4 regions of the Rummeliibacillus sp. JY-2-4R genome follow, and region 3 is predicted to be linked to each of the others. Evidence: a T-box and tRNA genes for the amino acid it is inferred to sense, from the RefSeq annotation. Region 3 holds a T-box; the other regions hold tRNA genes.
What was found. The T-box of region 3 lies ahead of alaS (alanine--tRNA ligase). A T-box ahead of a tRNA ligase gene usually reads a tRNA of that ligase, here a tRNA-Ala.
Positions count from the first base shown of each region.

Region 1: it has a tRNA-Ala gene. The T-box ahead of alaS (alanine--tRNA ligase) is inferred to sense a tRNA for this amino acid. The anticodon was not compared.
Region 2: it has a tRNA-Ala gene. The T-box ahead of alaS (alanine--tRNA ligase) is inferred to sense a tRNA for this amino acid. The anticodon was not compared.
Region 4: it has a tRNA-Ala gene. The T-box ahead of alaS (alanine--tRNA ligase) is inferred to sense a tRNA for this amino acid. The anticodon was not compared.

Region 1 covers NZ_CM132623.1:209,512-214,740, forward strand. The annotation lists rRNA gene ACWV26_RS00970 (23S ribosomal RNA) at 1-2,895, shown strand, start outside; rRNA gene rrf (5S ribosomal RNA) at 2,964-3,080, shown strand; tRNA gene ACWV26_RS00980 (tRNA-Val) at 3,088-3,163, shown strand; tRNA gene ACWV26_RS00985 (tRNA-Lys) at 3,176-3,251, shown strand; tRNA gene ACWV26_RS00990 (tRNA-Leu) at 3,268-3,349, shown strand; tRNA gene ACWV26_RS00995 (tRNA-Gly) at 3,365-3,439, shown strand; tRNA gene ACWV26_RS01000 (tRNA-Arg) at 3,482-3,558, shown strand; tRNA gene ACWV26_RS01005 (tRNA-Pro) at 3,563-3,639, shown strand; tRNA gene ACWV26_RS01010 (tRNA-Ala) at 3,662-3,737, shown strand; tRNA gene ACWV26_RS01015 (tRNA-Ser) at 3,758-3,850, shown strand; tRNA gene ACWV26_RS01020 (tRNA-Asp) at 3,862-3,938, shown strand; tRNA gene ACWV26_RS01025 (tRNA-Phe) at 3,966-4,041, shown strand; tRNA gene ACWV26_RS01030 (tRNA-Thr) at 4,051-4,126, shown strand; tRNA gene ACWV26_RS01035 (tRNA-Tyr) at 4,133-4,216, shown strand; tRNA gene ACWV26_RS01040 (tRNA-Ile) at 4,225-4,301, shown strand; tRNA gene ACWV26_RS01045 (tRNA-Asn) at 4,311-4,387, shown strand; tRNA gene ACWV26_RS01050 (tRNA-Glu) at 4,392-4,463, shown strand; gene trhA (PAQR family membrane homeostasis protein TrhA) at 4,814-5,229, shown strand, end outside.
Region 2 covers NZ_CM132623.1:3,095,458-3,100,686, reverse strand. The annotation lists rRNA gene ACWV26_RS15215 (23S ribosomal RNA) at 1-1,418, shown strand, start outside; rRNA gene rrf (5S ribosomal RNA) at 1,545-1,661, shown strand; tRNA gene ACWV26_RS15205 (tRNA-Val) at 1,671-1,746, shown strand; tRNA gene ACWV26_RS15200 (tRNA-Thr) at 1,756-1,831, shown strand; tRNA gene ACWV26_RS15195 (tRNA-Lys) at 1,846-1,921, shown strand; tRNA gene ACWV26_RS15190 (tRNA-Leu) at 1,937-2,021, shown strand; tRNA gene ACWV26_RS15185 (tRNA-Gly) at 2,071-2,145, shown strand; tRNA gene ACWV26_RS15180 (tRNA-Leu) at 2,151-2,239, shown strand; tRNA gene ACWV26_RS15175 (tRNA-Arg) at 2,277-2,353, shown strand; tRNA gene ACWV26_RS15170 (tRNA-Pro) at 2,357-2,433, shown strand; tRNA gene ACWV26_RS15165 (tRNA-Ala) at 2,448-2,523, shown strand; tRNA gene ACWV26_RS15160 (tRNA-Met) at 2,555-2,628, shown strand; tRNA gene ACWV26_RS15155 (tRNA-Ile) at 2,636-2,712, shown strand; tRNA gene ACWV26_RS15150 (tRNA-Ser) at 2,722-2,814, shown strand; tRNA gene ACWV26_RS15145 (tRNA-Met) at 2,835-2,911, shown strand; tRNA gene ACWV26_RS15140 (tRNA-Asp) at 2,916-2,992, shown strand; tRNA gene ACWV26_RS15135 (tRNA-Phe) at 3,021-3,096, shown strand; tRNA gene ACWV26_RS15130 (tRNA-Gly) at 3,101-3,174, shown strand; tRNA gene ACWV26_RS15125 (tRNA-Ile) at 3,180-3,256, shown strand; tRNA gene ACWV26_RS15120 (tRNA-Asn) at 3,266-3,342, shown strand; tRNA gene ACWV26_RS15115 (tRNA-Ser) at 3,346-3,436, shown strand; tRNA gene ACWV26_RS15110 (tRNA-Glu) at 3,441-3,512, shown strand; gene ACWV26_RS15105 (CarD family transcriptional regulator) at 3,744-4,244, opposite strand; gene ACWV26_RS15100 (MarR family winged helix-turn-helix transcriptional regulator) at 4,480-4,911, shown strand; gene ACWV26_RS15095 (N-acetyltransferase family protein) at 5,030-5,229, opposite strand, start outside.
Region 3 covers NZ_CM132623.1:2,740,854-2,746,082, reverse strand. The annotation lists gene ACWV26_RS13485 (tetratricopeptide repeat protein) at 1-160, shown strand, start outside; gene recD2 (SF1B family DNA helicase RecD2) at 181-2,664, shown strand; T-box leader at 2,755-2,960, shown strand; gene alaS (alanine--tRNA ligase) at 3,010-5,229, shown strand, end outside.
Region 4 covers NZ_CM132623.1:324,107-329,335, forward strand. The annotation lists rRNA gene ACWV26_RS01535 (23S ribosomal RNA) at 1-1,838, shown strand, start outside; rRNA gene rrf (5S ribosomal RNA) at 1,907-2,023, shown strand; tRNA gene ACWV26_RS01545 (tRNA-Val) at 2,033-2,108, shown strand; tRNA gene ACWV26_RS01550 (tRNA-Thr) at 2,120-2,195, shown strand; tRNA gene ACWV26_RS01555 (tRNA-Lys) at 2,212-2,284, shown strand; tRNA gene ACWV26_RS01560 (tRNA-Leu) at 2,304-2,388, shown strand; tRNA gene ACWV26_RS01565 (tRNA-Gly) at 2,439-2,513, shown strand; tRNA gene ACWV26_RS01570 (tRNA-Leu) at 2,519-2,607, shown strand; tRNA gene ACWV26_RS01575 (tRNA-Arg) at 2,647-2,723, shown strand; tRNA gene ACWV26_RS01580 (tRNA-Pro) at 2,728-2,801, shown strand; tRNA gene ACWV26_RS01585 (tRNA-Ala) at 2,827-2,902, shown strand; tRNA gene ACWV26_RS01590 (tRNA-Met) at 2,926-2,999, shown strand; tRNA gene ACWV26_RS01595 (tRNA-Ser) at 3,008-3,100, shown strand; tRNA gene ACWV26_RS01600 (tRNA-Met) at 3,121-3,197, shown strand; tRNA gene ACWV26_RS01605 (tRNA-Asp) at 3,201-3,277, shown strand; tRNA gene ACWV26_RS01610 (tRNA-Phe) at 3,306-3,381, shown strand; tRNA gene ACWV26_RS01615 (tRNA-Gly) at 3,386-3,459, shown strand; tRNA gene ACWV26_RS01620 (tRNA-Ile) at 3,465-3,541, shown strand; tRNA gene ACWV26_RS01625 (tRNA-Asn) at 3,551-3,627, shown strand; tRNA gene ACWV26_RS01630 (tRNA-Glu) at 3,632-3,703, shown strand; gene ACWV26_RS01635 (Y-family DNA polymerase) at 3,903-5,159, shown strand; gene ACWV26_RS01640 (YolD-like family protein) at 5,188-5,229, shown strand, end outside.

The sequences.
Region 1 (5,229 bases), 1.5 Mb from region 3:
GCACTAGAAGCCGATGAAGGACGGCACTAACACCGATATGCTTCGGGGAGCTGTAAGTAAGCTTTGATCCGGAGATTTCCGAATGGGGAAACCCACTATTCGTAATGGAATAGTATCTTGACGTGAATACATAGCGTCATGATGGCAGACTCAGGGAACTGAAACATCTAAGTACCTGAAGGAAGAGAAAGAAATTTCGATTCCCTTAGTAGCGGCGAGCGAAACGGGAACAGCCCAAACCAAGAGGCTTGCCTCTTGGGGTTGTAGGACACTCTATATGGAGTTACAAAGGAATGAATTAGACGAAGCGGTTTGGAAAGACCTACCGAAGAAGGTAACAGTCCTGTAGTCAAAAGTTCATTCTCTCCTGAGTGGATCCTGAGTACGGCGGAACACGTGAAATTCCGTCGGAATCTGGGAGGACCATCTCCTAAGGCTAAATACTCTCTAGTGACCGATAGTGAACCAGTACCGTGAGGGAAAGGTGAAAAGCACCCCGGGAGGGGAGTGAAAGAGATCCTGAAACCATGTGCCTACAAGTAGTTAGAGCCCGTTAATGGGTGATAGCGTGCCTTTTGTAGAATGAACCGGCGAGTTACGATTACATGCAAGGTTAAGTTGAAAAGACGGAGCCGTAGCGAAAGCGAGTCTGAATAGGGCGAATGAGTATGTGGTTGTAGACCCGAAACCAGGTGATCTACCCATGTCCAGGGTGAAGGTAAGGTAACACTTACTGGAGGCCCGAACCCACGCACGTTGAAAAGTGCGGGGATGAGGTGTGGGTAGCGGAGAAATTCCAATCGAACTTGGAGATAGCTGGTTCTCTCCGAAATAGCTTTAGGGCTAGCCTCGTGATAGAGAATCTTGGAGGTAGAGCACTGTTTGAACTAGGGGTCCATCCCGGATTACCGAATTCAGACAAACTCCGAATGCCAATGATTTATGCACGGGAGTCAGACTGCGAGTGATAAGATCCGTAGTCAAAAGGGAAACAGCCCAGACCACCAGCTAAGGTCCCAAAGTAATTGTTAAGTGGAAAAGGATGTGACGTTGCTTAGACAACCAGGATGTTGGCTCAGAAGCAGCCACCATTTAAAGAGTGCGTAATAGCTCACTGGTCGAGTGACGCTGCGCCGAAAATGTATCGGGGCTAAACAATTCACCGAAGCTGTGGATAGACATCTATGATGTCTGTGGTAGGAGAGCGTTCTAAGTGCTGTGAAGTCAGACCGGAAGGACTGGTGGAGCGCTTAGAAGTGAGAATGCCGGTATGAGTAGCGAAAGATGGGTGAGAATCCCATCCACCGAATGACTAAGGTTTCCTGAGGAAGGCTCGTCCTCTCAGGGTTAGTCGGGACCTAAGCCGAGGCCGATAGGCGTAGGCGATGGATAACAGGTTGATATTCCTGTACCACCTCCCTACCATTTGAGTAATGGGGGGACACAGTAGGATAGGGTAAGCGCACTGTTGGTTATGTGCGTCTAAATAGTAAGGCGTGAGAGTAGGCAAATCCGCTCTCTATAACGTTGAGCTATGATGGCGAGCGGTTTACCGCGAAGTTCCTGATTTCACACTGTCAAGAAAAGCCTCTAGCGAGGTAGGAGGTGCCCGTACCGCAAACCGACACAGGTAGTCGAGGAGAGAATCCTAAGGTGAGCGAGAGAACTCTCGTTAAGGAACTCGGCAAAATGACCCCGTAACTTCGGGAGAAGGGGTGCTCTAGTAGGGTGCAAGCCCGAGAGAGCCGCAGTGAATAGGCCCAGGCGACTGTTTAGCAAAAACACAGGTCTCTGCAAAACCGTAAGGTGACGTATAGGGGCTGACGCCTGCCCGGTGCTGGAAGGTTAAGGGGATTGCTTAGCGTAAGCGAAGGTGAGAACCGAAGCCCCAGTAAACGGCGGCCGTAACTATAACGGTCCTAAGGTAGCGAAATTCCTTGTCGGGTAAGTTCCGACCCGCACGAAAGGCGTAACGATCTGGGCACTGTCTCAACGAGAGACTCGGTGAAATTATAGTACCTGTGAAGATGCAGGTTACCCGCGACAGGACGGAAAGACCCCGTGGAGCTTTACTGTAGCCTGATATTGAATTTTGGTACAGCTTGTACAGGATAGGTAGGAGCCTGAGATACCGGAGCGCCAGCTTCGGTGGAGGCGTCCTTGGGATACTACCCCAGCTGTATTGAAATTCTAACCCGTACCCCTATATCGGGGTAGGAGACAGTGTCAGGCGGACAGTTTGACTGGGGCGGTCGCCTCCTAAAGAGTAACGGAGGCGCCCAAAGGTTCCCTCAGAATGGTTGGAAATCATTCGCAGAGTGTAAAGGCACAAGGGAGCTTGACTGCGAGACCTACAAGTCGAGCAGGGTCGAAAGACGGGCTTAGTGATCCGGTGGTTCCGCATGGAAGGGCCATCGCTCAACGGATAAAAGCTACCCCGGGGATAACAGGCTTATCTCCCCCAAGAGTCCACATCGACGGGGAGGTTTGGCACCTCGATGTCGGCTCATCGCATCCTGGGGCTGTAGTCGGTCCCAAGGGTTGGGCTGTTCGCCCATTAAAGCGGTACGCGAGCTGGGTTCAGAACGTCGTGAGACAGTTCGGTCCCTATCCGTCGTGGGCGTAGGAAATTTGAGAGGAGCTGTCCTTAGTACGAGAGGACCGGGATGGACACACCGCTGGTGTACCAGTTGTTCTGCCAAGAGCATCGCTGGGTAGCTATGTGTGGACGGGATAAGTGCTGAAAGCATCTAAGCATGAAGCCCCCCTCAAGATGAGATTTCCCATTACGCAAGTAAGTAAGATCCCTTGAAGACGACAAGGTAGATAGGTTCGAGGTGGAAGTGTGGTGACACATGGAGCTGACGAATACTAATAGATCGAGGACTTAACCAAACGTTATTTTAGAAACTTCAATGAAAGTTTATCCAGTTTTGAAAGAACAATTCTTTCTTTATAAATAGTCTAGTAATGATGGCAAAGAGGTCACACCTGTTCCCATGCCGAACACAGAAGTTAAGCTCTTTAGCGCCAATGGTAGTTGGGGGCTGTCCCCCTGCGAGAGTAGGACGTTGCTAGGCTATAAATGGAGGATTAGCTCAGCTGGGAGAGCACCTGCCTTACAAGCAGGGGGTCGGCGGTTCGATCCCGTCATCCTCCACCATTTATTTAAAATGAGTCATTAGCTCAGTTGGTAGAGCATCTGACTTTTAATCAGAGGGTCGCTGGTTCGAATCCTGCATGACTCACCATTTTAATTGAATATTAGCGGGTGTGGCGGAATTGGCAGACGCACTAGACTTAGGATCTAGCGCCGCAAGGCGTGGGGGTTCGACTCCCTTCACCCGCATTTTTAATGTATTTTGCGGAAGTAGTTCAGTGGTAGAACATCACCTTGCCAAGGTGGGGGTCGCGGGTTCGAACCCCGTCTTCCGCTCCAATTTATATGAATCTTTACTTTAAAAAAATAAGATATATATATGCGCCCATAGCTCAACTGGATAGAGCGTCTGACTACGGATCAGAAGGTTGTGGATTCGACTTCTGCTGGGCGCACCATATCCGGGAAGTAGCTCAGCTTGGTAGAGCACTTGGTTTGGGACCAAGGGGTCGCAGGTTCGAATCCTGTCTTCCCGACCATTACATATTATTTAAGATATTTGGGGCCTTAGCTCAGCTGGGAGAGCGCCTGCCTTGCACGCAGGAGGTCAGCGGTTCGATCCCGCTAGGCTCCACCAATTTATATTGTTTTTTTTTTGGAGGAATACCCAAGTCTGGCTGAAGGGATCGGTCTTGAAAACCGACAGGCGGGTCAAACCGCGCGGGGGTTCGAATCCCTCTTCCTCCTCCATATCATTAATTGGTCCGGTAGTTCAGCTGGTTAGAATGCCTGCCTGTCACGCAGGAGGTCGCGGGTTCGAGTCCCGTCCGGACCGCCATTCAATTAAAATATATGAAATTATTATGGGTCGGTAGCTCAGTTGGTAGAGCATTAGATTGAAGCTCTAAGTGTCGGCAGTTCGATTCTGTCCCGACCCACCATAGTAATTTGCCGGTGTAGCTCAGTTGGTAGAGCAACTGACTTGTAATCAGTAGGTCGAGGGTTCGACTCCTTTCGCCGGCACCATTTTTCGGAGGGGTAGCGAAGAGGCTAAACGCGGCGGACTGTAAATCCGCTCCTTCGGGTTCGGCAGTTCGAATCTGCCCCCCTCCACCATTTATAATGGGCCTATAGCTCAGCTGGTTAGAGCGCACGCCTGATAAGCGTGAGGTCGATGGTTCGAGTCCATTTAGGCCCACCATTTAATTATTCCGAAGTAGCTCAGTTGGTAGCAGCATCTGACTGTTAATCAGAGGGTCGCAGGTTCGAGTCCTGCCTTCGGAGCCATATTGGCCCCTTGGTCAAGCGGTTAAGACACCGCCCTTTCACGGCGGTAACACGAGTTCGAATCTCGTAGGGGTCATACTTATAATCCTTTAGAATCAATTTGATTCTAAAGGATTTTTTATTTTTAACGCCATCTATAGTCTATTCATCGGTAATGAAAGTCAAAATTGGTCTGGCTTGTTGAAATTTTTAAAGAATATCAAGGGTATTCATGCTGGCCAAGGAAATGGTTTAATGGTCAATAATATGTGGGTATAATTTCCAGAACAAAATTCATTCATAGACAACAGTCAGCTATTTGCAAAGAATCGAACAATTGTTGATATCTAAATGGATAACATTATATTTGTCATATTTTATCAATGACAAGGTATACTATTTCCACTATCTAAAATATTGAATAATAGAAATGAAGGGTGTGATTAGATGACGCAAGTTGTAAATATAGAAAATAGTTATAGTAAAAAAGAAGAGTTTTGGAATGCACTTACACATGGTATTGCTTTCTTGCTAGCATTTCCGGGATTATTTTTACTTGTTACAAAGGCGAATCAGACTGGATCAGAAATTGAATTATTTAGCTATATTGTTTTTGGTATTTCTATGATGATGTTATTTTTAAGTTCAACCCTTTACCATAGTGTTCCCACACACAAAAGCTTTTTTAAAAAGATGGATCATTGCTCGATTTTCTTATTAATTGCAGGTACATATGCACCGATTGCACTTGTGGCGGTGGGTGGAAAAATAGGATGGACAATCTTCTGGATTGTATGGATTCTAACGATTATTGGTATGGTGATGAAGATATTCTTTGTTTATCGGTTTAAGACCTTATCGTT
Region 2 (5,229 bases), 350 kb from region 3:
TGCGTCTAAATAGTAAGGCGTGAGAGTAGGCAAATCCGCTCTCTATAACGTTGAGCTATGATGGCGAGCGGTTTACCGCGAAGTTCCTGATTTCACACTGTCAAGAAAAGCCTCTAGCGAGGTAGGAGGTGCCCGTACCGCAAACCGACACAGGTAGTCGAGGAGAGAATCCTAAGGTGAGCGAGAGAACTCTCGTTAAGGAACTCGGCAAAATGACCCCGTAACTTCGGGAGAAGGGGTGCTCTAGTAGGGTGCAAGCCCGAGAGAGCCGCAGTGAATAGGCCCAGGCGACTGTTTAGCAAAAACACAGGTCTCTGCAAAACCGTAAGGTGACGTATAGGGGCTGACGCCTGCCCGGTGCTGGAAGGTTAAGGGGATTGCTTAGCGTAAGCGAAGGTGAGAACCGAAGCCCCAGTAAACGGCGGCCGTAACTATAACGGTCCTAAGGTAGCGAAATTCCTTGTCGGGTAAGTTCCGACCCGCACGAAAGGCGTAACGATCTGGGCACTGTCTCAACGAGAGACTCGGTGAAATTATAGTACCTGTGAAGATGCAGGTTACCCGCGACAGGACGGAAAGACCCCGTGGAGCTTTACTGTAGCCTGATATTGAATTTTGGTACAGCTTGTACAGGATAGGTAGGAGCCTGAGATACCGGAGCGCCAGCTTCGGTGGAGGCGTCCTTGGGATACTACCCCAGCTGTATTGAAATTCTAACCCGTACCCCTATATCGGGGTAGGAGACAGTGTCAGGCGGACAGTTTGACTGGGGCGGTCGCCTCCTAAAGAGTAACGGAGGCGCCCAAAGGTTCCCTCAGAATGGTTGGAAATCATTCGCAGAGTGTAAAGGCACAAGGGAGCTTGACTGCGAGACCTACAAGTCGAGCAGGGTCGAAAGACGGGCTTAGTGATCCGGTGGTTCCGCATGGAAGGGCCATCGCTCAACGGATAAAAGCTACCCCGGGGATAACAGGCTTATCTCCCCCAAGAGTCCACATCGACGGGGAGGTTTGGCACCTCGATGTCGGCTCATCGCATCCTGGGGCTGTAGTCGGTCCCAAGGGTTGGGCTGTTCGCCCATTAAAGCGGTACGCGAGCTGGGTTCAGAACGTCGTGAGACAGTTCGGTCCCTATCCGTCGTGGGCGTAGGAAATTTGAGAGGAGCTGTCCTTAGTACGAGAGGACCGGGATGGACACACCGCTGGTGTACCAGTTGTTCTGCCAAGAGCATCGCTGGGTAGCTATGTGTGGACGGGATAAGTGCTGAAAGCATCTAAGCATGAAGCCCCCCTCAAGATGAGATTTCCCATTACGCAAGTAAGTAAGATCCCTTGAAGACGACAAGGTAGATAGGTTCGAGGTGGAAGTGTGGTGACACATGGAGCTGACGAATACTAATAGATCGAGGACTTAACCAAACGTTATTTTAAGAACTTCAATGAAAGTTTATCCAGTTTTGAAAGAATAAGGAACTTTTAAAAAGGTTCTTGACTTTTAATTATAATAATGGTAAAATTATTCTTGTCCTTAAGAAAACCAAATAGTCTAGTAATGATGGCAAAGAGGTCACACCTGTTCCCATGCCGAACACAGAAGTTAAGCTCTTTAGCGCCAATGGTAGTTGGGGGCTGTCCCCCTGCGAGAGTAGGACGTTGCTAGGCTGTACATATGGAGGATTAGCTCAGCTGGGAGAGCATCTGCCTTACAAGCAGAGGGTCGGCGGTTCGATCCCGTCATCCTCCACCATTTAACATTGCCGGTGTAGCTCAGTTGGTAGAGCAACTGACTTGTAATCAGTAGGTCGAGGGTTCGACTCCTTTCGCCGGCACCATGGATTTTCTTAATGAGTCATTAGCTCAGTTGGTAGAGCATCTGACTTTTAATCAGAGGGTCGCTGGTTCGAATCCTGCATGACTCACCATTTTAATTAAACTTAGCGGGTGTGGCGGAATTGGCAGACGCACTAGACTTAGGATCTAGCGCCGCAAGGCGTGGGGGTTCGACTCCCTTCACCCGCACCATTTATTTTAAAACTTTATAATTGCCAGATTTAAAAAACTTAAAGCATATGCGGAAGTAGTTCAGTGGTAGAACATCACCTTGCCAAGGTGGGGGTCGCGGGTTCGAACCCCGTCTTCCGCTCCAAATATGCCGGGGTGGCGGAACTGGCAGACGCACAGGACTTAAAATCCTGCGGTAGGTGACTACCGTACCGGTTCGATTCCGGTCCTCGGCACCATCTGTTATAGTAAGCAATGAACAAATAATTATAATATGCGCCCATAGCTCAACTGGATAGAGCGTCTGACTACGGATCAGAAGGTTGTGGATTCGACTTCTGCTGGGCGCACCATTTCGGGAAGTAGCTCAGCTTGGTAGAGCACTTGGTTTGGGACCAAGGGGTCGCAGGTTCGAATCCTGTCTTCCCGACCATTTAAAATTATATTGGGGCCTTAGCTCAGCTGGGAGAGCGCCTGCCTTGCACGCAGGAGGTCAGCGGTTCGATCCCGCTAGGCTCCACCAATTATATATTTAAATCAACAATTATTATCATGGCGGCCTAGCTCAGCTGGCTAGAGCGTACGGTTCATACCCGTAAGGTCGGGGGTTCGATCCCCTCGGCCGCCATATTTAAGGACCTTTAGCTCAGTTGGTTAGAGCAGACGGCTCATAACCGTCCGGTCGCAGGTTCGAGTCCTGCAAGGTCCACCATATTTATTAGGAGGAATACCCAAGTCTGGCTGAAGGGATCGGTCTTGAAAACCGACAGGCGGGTCAAACCGCGCGGGGGTTCGAATCCCTCTTCCTCCTCCATTTAAACTTTATAATATTATCGCGGGGTGGAGCAGTTCGGTAGCTCGTCGGGCTCATAACCCGAAGGTCACAGGTTCAAATCCTGTCCCCGCAACCAAAATGGTCCGGTAGTTCAGCTGGTTAGAATGCCTGCCTGTCACGCAGGAGGTCGCGGGTTCGAGTCCCGTCCGGACCGCCATTTTTTTAATAATCTATTAATTTATTGTGGGTCGGTAGCTCAGTTGGTAGAGCATTAGATTGAAGCTCTAAGTGTCGGCAGTTCGATTCTGTCCCGACCCACCATAATGCGGGTGTAGTTTAGTGGTAAAACCACAGCCTTCCAAGCTGTTGTCGGGAGTTCGATTCTCCTCACCCGCTCCATTTATGGGCCTATAGCTCAGCTGGTTAGAGCGCACGCCTGATAAGCGTGAGGTCGATGGTTCGAGTCCATTTAGGCCCACCATTTAATTATTCCGAAGTAGCTCAGTTGGTAGTAGCATCTGACTGTTAATCAGAGGGTCGCAGGTTCGAGTCCTGCCTTCGGAGCCATATGGAGAAGTACTCAAGTGGCTGAAGAGGCGCCCCTGCTAAGGGTGTAGGTCGGGTAACCGGCGCGAGGGTTCAAATCCCTCCTTCTCCGCCATGTTGGCCCCTTGGTCAAGCGGTTAAGACACCGCCCTTTCACGGCGGTAACACGAGTTCGAATCTCGTAGGGGTCATATTAAAATCCTTCAGAATTAAATTTCTGAAGGATTTTTTTTATCGATTTTGATAATATCAATTTTGATAGAATTCTCCTCACTAAAAAAACAATACACTAACCTCTCAAAAAATATTTCTTATTTTTATACACAAGAAAAGACGTACTTCTTTTTTGAAATACGCCGATAATCTATAAAGTATTTAATTTTTGTTTTGTGTTTCTAAGATATAGGTAGCCTGCGCGAGATTTATAAAGACTCCGCAATCATCTTGTCAACTCGTTTTACGATCGCATCAAAGGAAGTATTCAAAGGCAATGCAATATCTTTAAATAATATATTTTTGACTTGGGTTAAAAGTTTGGAGTCTTGATCATGCATTTTCTTATTGATACTTTTAAGTTCTCGTTCTTTTCTCATTAAGCTATTTAGCATTTTCGCAATTTCCTTGCGATCTCCACTTTTAATAATTCCATGGAATTCCTTATTACGTTGTTTTGTATCGTCATTCCAATCAATCTCAGGTTCTTTAAATAACTGCAAAACTTCTTCGGATTGTTCTTTATCTAATGTCTTTAGCATTACTACTGAATCATTATCAACCGGGGTACTAATTTTCAAATTAGCCGCTGAAAGAGGATGCAATACATAATAGGTTTTTGTCACATCGGAAAAAGTCTTTTCACAAATATCATCAATTTGGCATAACCCGTGTTCTGAATAGATAATTACGTCTCCAATTTCAAACATCGCATTTGCTCCTCTATTTTTAAATTATCAACCTAGTTTACAAAATTAATTATACACCTTATAAAAATTTTGTCAACTTAATTGACAATGGTTGCTCACTTTTATATAGTAATATTCGAAAGAATTGGACTCAAAAACTTCAACATTAAACTTAGAACTAAATGGACCTTTCATCAAATATAGACAGTAAAATTGAAACCTACTTGAAAAGTAAAAACTGAGAGGAGTGAGGAGTATGTTAGATTCTAAAATTCAACATTTGGACTTAGTAAATCTATTAAGTGAACGCCTATTTCAAGTGCGTAATGCTACTGAGAAATTATGGAGTGATCAAAGCGACTTATATATCTCAAATTCTGAATGGTTTATTATGTCTAAAATCTATAAAGAACCACAAACTATTGCTTACGTATCCAAACATGTTAATTTTTCCAGACAAGCTACTCATAAATTCGTCAAAAGACTTGAAGCGAATGGATTAATCGAGATTCGTAACGTAGAAAACAATAAGAAAGAGAAAAGTTTACATTTAACTAAGTTAGGTGAAGAATGTTTCGAAAAAAACGAAGCATTAAAAACAACAATAGAGAAAGAGCTAGCAGAGAGAATCGGAATTGAGAATATCTCAGTTCTAAAAGAAATTTTAAAATTAGATTGGAGGTTATAAACACTATCTTTCGGTGAAGAAGGTGTTTATAACACGATACCATCAATTACTCGTATTACCAAAAAGTAATAAGGCAAGTATCGTGTTAATTGGAAAGTTAACTAAAAAGTTGTTACTATCAGATTAACTTTGCCATGTAATATTCATCTACATACTCCCCATCAATTAATAATGAGTCATGTTTTACTCCCTCTATGGCGTATCCCATTTTTTTATAAAGATTTACTGCAGGTGTATTTTGGGTGATGACAGTCAACTCTAATCGATGAAACCCTTTAGATTTTGCCCATTTGTGCACATGTACAAAAAGGGATTTCC
Region 3 (5,229 bases):
GAATAACGCTGATGCACACTATAACTTAGGTGTGTTATTTGCCGTTTCCACTGAACGAATTGATGATGCTATGTATCATTTAAAACAAGCATTTACATTACAACCTGAATTTGAACAAGCACGTTATATTCATGATATGCTTGCGATGAAAAAGAACTAATTTGAAAGAAGGCGACAGAGTTGACTGAAAATTTATCATTATTTAATGACGAACAACAATTTATTGTTGGTCGACCTGTTGTCACTATATTTCATAACGCTCAAAATCTATTTTCTATTGTGAAATTGAAAATCCAAGAAACAAATACAGATTATAAAGAAAGAGAAATAATCGTAACTGGTTATTTTCCAAAAGTTTCTGAGGAATCTATGTATCGATATACAGGTCAATTAAAGCAACATCCAAAATACGGCCTCCAGTTTCAAGCTAATACTTTTGAAAAAGAGATTCCAGCTACTGAAACTGGGGTCGTTCAATATTTGGCTAGTGATTTATTTCCTGGTATTGGTCATCGAACTGCAGAAACAATTGTGAAAAAGCTTGGCCCCAATGCAATCAAGGTGATTATTGAAAATCCAGATGCATTAGATGATATTCCTCGATTAAAGGAAGACAAAAAGCAAACTCTCCGCTCTGTGCTTGAACAAAACCTTGGGCTCGATCGTATTATGATTCAATTAAATGAATGGGGATTTGGTGCTCAAATAGCTGTTAAAATTTATCAAACTTATGAAGGCGAGACCCTGCAAATCCTACAGAAGAATCCCTATCGTTTGATAGAAGATATAGAAGGAATTGGATTCCAACGTGCAGATGAGCTAGGAGCAAAATTACATATCACTGGGAATCATCCTGATCGCATAAAGGCTGCTATTTTGCATCTATTAAATGCTGCAGCATTATCTGAAGGACATGTTTTTTTAGATGCGAGAGAAGTTATACCCCAAGCAAAAAAATTATTAGAATCCAGTCAACTTTGCTCAATCGAATATGATGATATTTCAAAATGTATTATTGAACTTGGAGAAGATGGAAAAGTGTGTGGTGAAGAGACAAGGATTTATATGCCTTCTCTATACTACTCTGAAATAGGAATTGCGACGAAAATCACTGAATTAGCGCAAAAAAACAAAGAGCATTCAGCGTTTCCCTCATCTGAAATTCGCAAACATATAGGTGATGCAGAAGAACGCTTCGGGGTATCTTATGCTGAAACGCAAATTGAGGCGATTGAAACTGCGATTAATTCGGCTGTGATGATTTTAACAGGTGGCCCTGGTACCGGTAAAACTACGGTTGTTAGAGGAATCGTCGATGTCTATGCAGAATTGCACGGGTTATCGCTTAATCCTAAAGACTATGCTGCAAAAGACGAAGACTTCCCAATTGTACTTGTAGCACCAACAGGTAGAGCTGCAAAAAGACTTAGCGAATCCACAGAATTACCTGCGATGACTATACACCGTTTACTAGGATTCACTGGCCAAGAAAAAGATGGAGATACAGAGCGAGAAGTAGCAGGTCGACTTATTATCGTAGATGAAATGTCTATGGTTGATACGTGGCTTGCCAATCAATTATTAAAGGCGCTGAATGATGATTGCCAAGTGATTTTCGTAGGAGACCAAGATCAGTTGCCACCTGTAGGGCCAGGTCAAGTGCTAAAGGATTTACTAGCATCAAAAGCTATTCCAACTGTTGAATTAAAAGACGTATACAGACAATCTGAAGGCTCCTCAATCATTGAATTAGCACATCAGATGAAACAAGGAATTGTGCCACAAGACTTAGCATTAAAAACAAGTGATCGTTCCTTTATACGAGCGAGTCAAGATCAAATAGCAAATGTGGTCGGTCAAGTTGTTAATAGCGCAATAAAAAAGGGCTTTTCTATTCATGACGTCCAAGTATTAGCGCCAATGTATAGGGGAAGTGCTGGAATTGATGCTCTGAATAAAATGTTACAAGAGCTGATTAACCCCAAAAAGAGTGAAAAAACCAAGGAAATCGCATTTGGTGACACCATTTATCGTATTGGAGATAAAGTGCTTCAACTAGTCAATCAGCCGAATAATAATGTATTCAACGGTGATATGGGTGAAGTCATTTCCATTATTAAAGCAAAGGAAACGATTGAAAAAACAGATTTACTTGTCGTTTCTTTTGATGGTATTGAAGTTACTTACCAAAAGGGAGACTTAAATCAGCTAACCCTTGCTTACTGTTGTTCGATTCATAAATCGCAAGGTAGTGAGTTTCCAATGGTCATCATGCCAATTGTGCGTAGTTATTCTAAAATGTTAAGAAAAAATCTACTCTACACAGGTATAACACGAGCAAAGAATTTTTTAATACTCTGTGGAGAGCCAGATACTTTTGTATATGGATTCCAAAGAACAGATGATTTAGAGAGACATACAACATTAAGTGATCGATTAAATAATGAACAAACAGTAGAAACAATAGAAGCTAAAAAAACAGAACAGCATGATGAAGTAGAAAAAGTTCCTTCAACAAGGGTTGATGAACAATATGAAGATGAGGACCATGAGCTATCTGATGAAATGACAGCAATTCTTACTGTAGAAAATGTCAATTTCATACATCCAATGATTGGGATGAAGGGTATTAGTCCATATGATTTTATGGATGTAGATAATTGACAGATAAACTTTCATTTTTTAAAATAGGGTATAGTTAAAATTGGATAAATTTCGACTTTTAGCAAATGTACTATATTGAATTCCCTATAAAATAAAACGTTGATGGAAAAAAGTACTTTTAGGGGTGTGTTCAGAAAAAGGTTCCTTGGCTGTGAGAACCTTCACTAACCTTTTAGGAAAGCTCTTCCAGAGTGCAGTCAAAAACTGTCGTTTACCGCGTTAAGGTCAATTAAGAGATAATAGTGAAAACTATTATAATTTAGGGTGGTACCGCGAATTATTCCTTCGTCCCTGTTATCGTGCAGTGGATGAAGGTTTTTTATTGTATTTAAGGAGGAAAAAAACATGCAATCTGCAGAAATTCGTCGTAAATTCATTGAATTCTTCGAAGAAAAAAATCACAAACAAGAACCAAGTATGCCACTTGTTCCAATTAATGATAACTCATTACTTTGGATTAACTCAGGTGTTGCAACTTTAAAAAAATATTTTGATGGTTCTGTAATTCCTGAAAATCCACGTATTACAAATGCTCAAAAAGCAATTCGTACAAACGATATTGAAAACGTTGGGAAAACAGCACGACATCATACTTTTTTTGAAATGCTTGGTAACTTCTCAATTGGCGATTATTTTAAAAAAGAAGCTATTCATTTTGCATGGGAATTCTTAACAGATCCTAAATGGATGGGTTTTGATGGAGAAAAACTATCTATTACGATTCATCCTGAAGACCAAGAAGCATATGATATTTGGAAAAACGAAATTGGTATTCCAGAAGAACGTTTAATCCGTTTAGAAGGAAACTTCTGGGATATTGGTGAAGGTCCAAGTGGTCCAAATTCAGAAATTTTCTATGACCGTGGTGAAAAATACGGTAATGATTTAAATGATCCAGAACTATATCCAGGTGGGGAAAATGAACGTTATCTTGAAATTTGGAACCTAGTGTTCTCACAATTTAACCACAATCCTGATGGCACTTATACACCACTGCCAAAACAAAATATTGATACAGGTATGGGTTTAGAACGTATCACATCTGTTATTCAAAATGTACCGACAAACTTTGATACGGATCTATTTATGCCAATCATCGAAAAGATTGAAGAACTTGCAAATCGCAAATATAAACGCCCAGAAGAAATCGATTTAAGTGAAATCTTCGGCAGTGAAGAAGATATCAACACACCATTCAAAGTAATTGCTGACCATATCCGTACAGTAGCCTTTGCAATTGGTGATGGTGCACTTCCATCAAATGAAGGTCGTGGTTATGTATTACGTCGTTTATTACGTCGTGCTGTACGTTACGCAAAACAAATTGGTATTGAAAAACCATTTATGTATGAACTAGTGCCAACAGTTGGCAATATCATGGTTGACTTCTACCCAGAAGTAAATGAAAAAGCGGAATTCATCGCTCGTGTAATTAAAAATGAAGAAGTTCGTTTCCATGAAACACTTCATGATGGCTTAGCTATTTTCAATGAAGTAGTAGAAGCACAAAAAGCAAAAGGAGAAACCATCATCCCAGGTAAAGATGCATTCCGTCTTTATGACACATTCGGCTTCCCTGTAGAACTTACAGAAGAATACGCAGCAGAAGTTGGCATGACTGTTGATGAAGATGGTTTCGATGCTGAAATGGAAGCTCAACGTGAACGTGCTCGTAATGCACGCCAAGATGTGGATTCTATGCATGTACAATCTGAAGTGCTAGCAAACTTAAAACAAGAAAGTACATTTGTAGGTTACGAAACATTAGAAACGCATACAGCTATCGCTGCAATGGTGATGGGAGGCCAAGAAGTAAAAACTGCTTCTGAAGGCGATGAAGTATTAGTAATCTTATCACAAACACCTTTCTACGCTGAAATGGGTGGACAAATTGCTGATCATGGTACCATTTCAAATGATTCATTTAAAGCATTTGTAAAAGACGTTCAAAAAGCGCCAAATGGTCAACCACTTCATACAGTTATTGTTGAATCTGGCGAAATGCATGTAGAAGATGACGTATTTGCACAAGTAGATCGTGCTGAACGTAATTTGATTGTCAAAAACCACACAGCAACACACCTTTTACAACGTGCATTAAAAGATATACTTGGTGAACATGTTAACCAAGCAGGTTCATACGTAGGTCCAGACCGATTACGTTTTGACTTCTCACACTTCGGTGCAGTAACCAAAGAAGAGCTAGAAACAATCGAACGAATTGTTAATGAAAAAGTATGGGAAGACATTCCTGTTGTTATCGAAGAAATGCCAATCGCTGATGCAAAAGCAATGGGAGCAATGGCATTATTCGGTGAGAAATACGGTGATGTAGTACGTGTTGTACAAGTATCTGATTACTCAATTGAACTTTGCGGTGGTATTCACGTAAAACGCTCATCTGAAATTGGCTTCTTCAAAATTGTCTCTGAGGGTGGTATTGGCGCAGGCACTCGCCGTATTGAAGCTGTTACAGGTCAAGCAGCATATCTTGCAGCTAAAGAAGAACAACATATTCTAGAACAAACAGCAAGTTTACTAAAATCTAATCCAAAAGATTTGGTA
Region 4 (5,229 bases), 1.6 Mb from region 3:
GACAACCAGGATGTTGGCTCAGAAGCAGCCACCATTTAAAGAGTGCGTAATAGCTCACTGGTCGAGTGACGCTGCGCCGAAAATGTATCGGGGCTAAACAATTCACCGAAGCTGTGGATAGACATCTATGATGTCTGTGGTAGGAGAGCGTTCTAAGTGCTGTGAAGTCAGACCGGAAGGACTGGTGGAGCGCTTAGAAGTGAGAATGCCGGTATGAGTAGCGAAAGATGGGTGAGAATCCCATCCACCGAATGACTAAGGTTTCCTGAGGAAGGCTCGTCCTCTCAGGGTTAGTCGGGACCTAAGCCGAGGCCGATAGGCGTAGGCGATGGATAACAGGTTGATATTCCTGTACCACCTCCCTACCATTTGAGTAATGGGGGGACACAGTAGGATAGGGTAAGCGCACTGTTGGTTATGTGCGTCTAAATAGTAAGGCGTGAGAGTAGGCAAATCCGCTCTCTATAACGTTGAGCTATGATGGCGAGCGGTTTACCGCGAAGTTCCTGATTTCACACTGTCAAGAAAAGCCTCTAGCGAGGTAGGAGGTGCCCGTACCGCAAACCGACACAGGTAGTCGAGGAGAGAATCCTAAGGTGAGCGAGAGAACTCTCGTTAAGGAACTCGGCAAAATGACCCCGTAACTTCGGGAGAAGGGGTGCTCTAGTAGGGTGCAAGCCCGAGAGAGCCGCAGTGAATAGGCCCAGGCGACTGTTTAGCAAAAACACAGGTCTCTGCAAAACCGTAAGGTGACGTATAGGGGCTGACGCCTGCCCGGTGCTGGAAGGTTAAGGGGATTGCTTAGCGTAAGCGAAGGTGAGAACCGAAGCCCCAGTAAACGGCGGCCGTAACTATAACGGTCCTAAGGTAGCGAAATTCCTTGTCGGGTAAGTTCCGACCCGCACGAAAGGCGTAACGATCTGGGCACTGTCTCAACGAGAGACTCGGTGAAATTATAGTACCTGTGAAGATGCAGGTTACCCGCGACAGGACGGAAAGACCCCGTGGAGCTTTACTGTAGCCTGATATTGAATTTTGGTACAGCTTGTACAGGATAGGTAGGAGCCTGAGATACCGGAGCGCCAGCTTCGGTGGAGGCGTCCTTGGGATACTACCCCAGCTGTATTGAAATTCTAACCCGTACCCCTATATCGGGGTAGGAGACAGTGTCAGGCGGACAGTTTGACTGGGGCGGTCGCCTCCTAAAGAGTAACGGAGGCGCCCAAAGGTTCCCTCAGAATGGTTGGAAATCATTCGCAGAGTGTAAAGGCACAAGGGAGCTTGACTGCGAGACCTACAAGTCGAGCAGGGTCGAAAGACGGGCTTAGTGATCCGGTGGTTCCGCATGGAAGGGCCATCGCTCAACGGATAAAAGCTACCCCGGGGATAACAGGCTTATCTCCCCCAAGAGTCCACATCGACGGGGAGGTTTGGCACCTCGATGTCGGCTCATCGCATCCTGGGGCTGTAGTCGGTCCCAAGGGTTGGGCTGTTCGCCCATTAAAGCGGTACGCGAGCTGGGTTCAGAACGTCGTGAGACAGTTCGGTCCCTATCCGTCGTGGGCGTAGGAAATTTGAGAGGAGCTGTCCTTAGTACGAGAGGACCGGGATGGACACACCGCTGGTGTACCAGTTGTTCTGCCAAGAGCATCGCTGGGTAGCTATGTGTGGACGGGATAAGTGCTGAAAGCATCTAAGCATGAAGCCCCCCTCAAGATGAGATTTCCCATTACGCAAGTAAGTAAGATCCCTTGAAGACGACAAGGTAGATAGGTTCGAGGTGGAAGTGTGGTGACACATGGAGCTGACGAATACTAATAGATCGAGGACTTAACCAAACGTTATTTTAAGAACTTCAATGAAAGTTTATCCAGTTTTGAAAGAACAATTCTTTCTTTATAAATAGTCTAGTAATGATGGCAAAGAGGTCACACCTGTTCCCATGCCGAACACAGAAGTTAAGCTCTTTAGCGCCAATGGTAGTTGGGGGCTGTCCCCCTGCGAGAGTAGGACGTTGCTAGGCTGTACATATGGAGGATTAGCTCAGCTGGGAGAGCACCTGCCTTACAAGCAGGGGGTCGGCGGTTCGATCCCGTCATCCTCCACCATATTTTAATTTGCCGGTGTAGCTCAGTTGGTAGAGCAACTGACTTGTAATCAGTAGGTCGAGGGTTCGACTCCTTTCGCCGGCACCATATTCTATTTTAAAATGAGTCATTAGCTCAGTTGGTAGAGCATCTGACTTTTAATCAGAGGGTCGCTGGTTCGAATCCTGCATGACTCATCATTTTAATAAAATATTAGCGGGTGTGGCGGAATTGGCAGACGCACTAGACTTAGGATCTAGCGCCGCAAGGCGTGGGGGTTCGACTCCCTTCACCCGCACCATTTATTTTAAAACTATATAATTGCCAGATTTAAAAAAACGTAAAGCATATGCGGAAGTAGTTCAGTGGTAGAACATCACCTTGCCAAGGTGGGGGTCGCGGGTTCGAACCCCGTCTTCCGCTCCAAATATGCCGGGGTGGCGGAACTGGCAGACGCACAGGACTTAAAATCCTGCGGTAGGTGACTACCGTACCGGTTCGATTCCGGTCCTCGGCACCATTTTTATTTAACATATGTACAATGACTATTGTATAATATGCGCCCATAGCTCAACTGGATAGAGCGTCTGACTACGGATCAGAAGGTTGTGGATTCGACTTCTGCTGGGCGCACCATATCCGGGAAGTAGCTCAGCTTGGTAGAGCACTTGGTTTGGGACCAAGGGGTCGCAGGTTCGAATCCTGTCTTCCCGATTATTTCATAATATTTAAGATCTTTGGGGCCTTAGCTCAGCTGGGAGAGCGCCTGCCTTGCACGCAGGAGGTCAGCGGTTCGATCCCGCTAGGCTCCACCAATTTTATATTTAAATTATATTATGGCGGCCTAGCTCAGCTGGCTAGAGCGTACGGTTCATACCCGTAAGGTCGGGGGTTCGATCCCCTCGGCCGCCATAAACTCTGGAGGAATACCCAAGTCTGGCTGAAGGGATCGGTCTTGAAAACCGACAGGCGGGTCAAACCGCGCGGGGGTTCGAATCCCTCTTCCTCCTCCATTTAAACTTTATAATATTATCGCGGGGTGGAGCAGTTCGGTAGCTCGTCGGGCTCATAACCCGAAGGTCACAGGTTCAAATCCTGTCCCCGCAACCAAATGGTCCGGTAGTTCAGCTGGTTAGAATGCCTGCCTGTCACGCAGGAGGTCGCGGGTTCGAGTCCCGTCCGGACCGCCATTCTATAAATGATTTAATATATTATTGTGGGTCGGTAGCTCAGTTGGTAGAGCATTAGATTGAAGCTCTAAGTGTCGGCAGTTCGATTCTGTCCCGACCCACCATAATGCGGGTGTAGTTTAGTGGTAAAACCACAGCCTTCCAAGCTGTTGTCGGGAGTTCGATTCTCCTCACCCGCTCCATTTATGGGCCTATAGCTCAGCTGGTTAGAGCGCACGCCTGATAAGCGTGAGGTCGATGGTTCGAGTCCATTTAGGCCCACCATTTAATTATTCCGAAGTAGCTCAGTTGGTAGCAGCATCTGACTGTTAATCAGAGGGTCGCAGGTTCGAGTCCTGCCTTCGGAGCCATATTGGCCCCTTGGTCAAGCGGTTAAGACACCGCCCTTTCACGGCGGTAACACGAGTTCGAATCTCGTAGGGGTCATACTTAAAAATCCTTTAGAATCATTTTGATTCTAAAGGATTTTTTTATTTTTAATGTATGTATGTAAATTCGATTATAACTTCTCTGATTGTATAATCTCCTGTTATCGCCAATTGTTGGAAAAACACTACTTCCCACTTGTCATCTCATGTATCTCATTTTAAAATAAGAACAAATGTTCTTTTTGGAGGTGCTATAGATGTATGAGAATATGCCGAGAAGGTCGATTATGTGTGTAGATATGAAATGCTTTTATGCTAGTTGTATGGCATCTTGGGCTCATTTGGATGTACTAAAAGAGGCCATCGCTGTTGTAGGGAATTTTCAGCAAAAAGGTAGTATTGTTCTTGCTGCTTCTCCGCTTATGAAAAAACGATTTCAAGTGAAGACAGGAACAAGGGTTTATGAAATACCGAAGCATCCAGATATTCATTTGTTTGAACCAAAGATGGAATACTTTGTCCGCATGTCCGTCGAAATTACAAAGCTACTTCATAGCTATGTACCAAAGGAAGCAATTCATGTATATAGCATTGATGAAAGTTTTGTTGATCTCACAGGGACAGAGAAACTGTGGGGAGATCCGGTTGAAACAGCACACAAAATCCAAGAAGAACTTTATCGGCAATTTGAAATACCAAGCACTGTAGGAATGGGACCGAATATGCTTTTGGCAAAGCTTGCTCTTGATTTAGATGCAAAAAAAACGGGTTTCGCTAAATGGGACTTTGAAGATGTGGAAAGAAAGCTATGGCCTGTTACACCTTTGTCGAAGATGTGGGGGATCGGACATCGAACAGAACGTACGCTGAACAATATGGGGATTTTCTCTGTTGGAGATTTGGCTCACGCTGATTTAGCGACATTAGAAAAGAGATTCGGCATTATGGGCAATCAACTTTATCATCATGCATGGGGAATTGATTTGTCAAAGGTAGGCGAAGCACCACTTGTAGAAGGGCAAATTAGTTATGGTAAGAGCCAAATATTAATGCGCGATTATAACACTAAAAAGGAAGTGCTCGCAGTGCTCCTGGAAATGTGTGAAGATGTGGCGAGAAGAGCACGAGAAGCCTATAAAGTAGGGCGTACAATCACATTAGGTATTGCTTATAGTAAAAATGCCTTTGGAGGAGGTTTTCAGCGTTCACATACAATTGATGAAGCCACCAATGATACGATGGCTATTTATCACGTTTGTCAGCAAATATTAAGCGAACAGTACAATGAACGCCCAGTGCGCCAAATAAGTGTTAGTATAACAAAATTAGAATCAGAACATTCTATGCAGCTCAGCTTTTTTGATACATCCCGCTGGAAGCGCCGTAAGCTTGGTGCTGCAATGGATCACCTCCGAACACATTATGGCTCAACAGCGGTGTTGCGAGCAGTATCGTATACAAATGCAGGAACAGCAGTGAAGCGCTCCCAATTGCTCGGAGGTCATAAGAAGTAATTGGAACTTACAAAAGGAGGTATCCTATATGTTAAGAGATCGTGGGAATATTAAGTGGACGGCTATGATG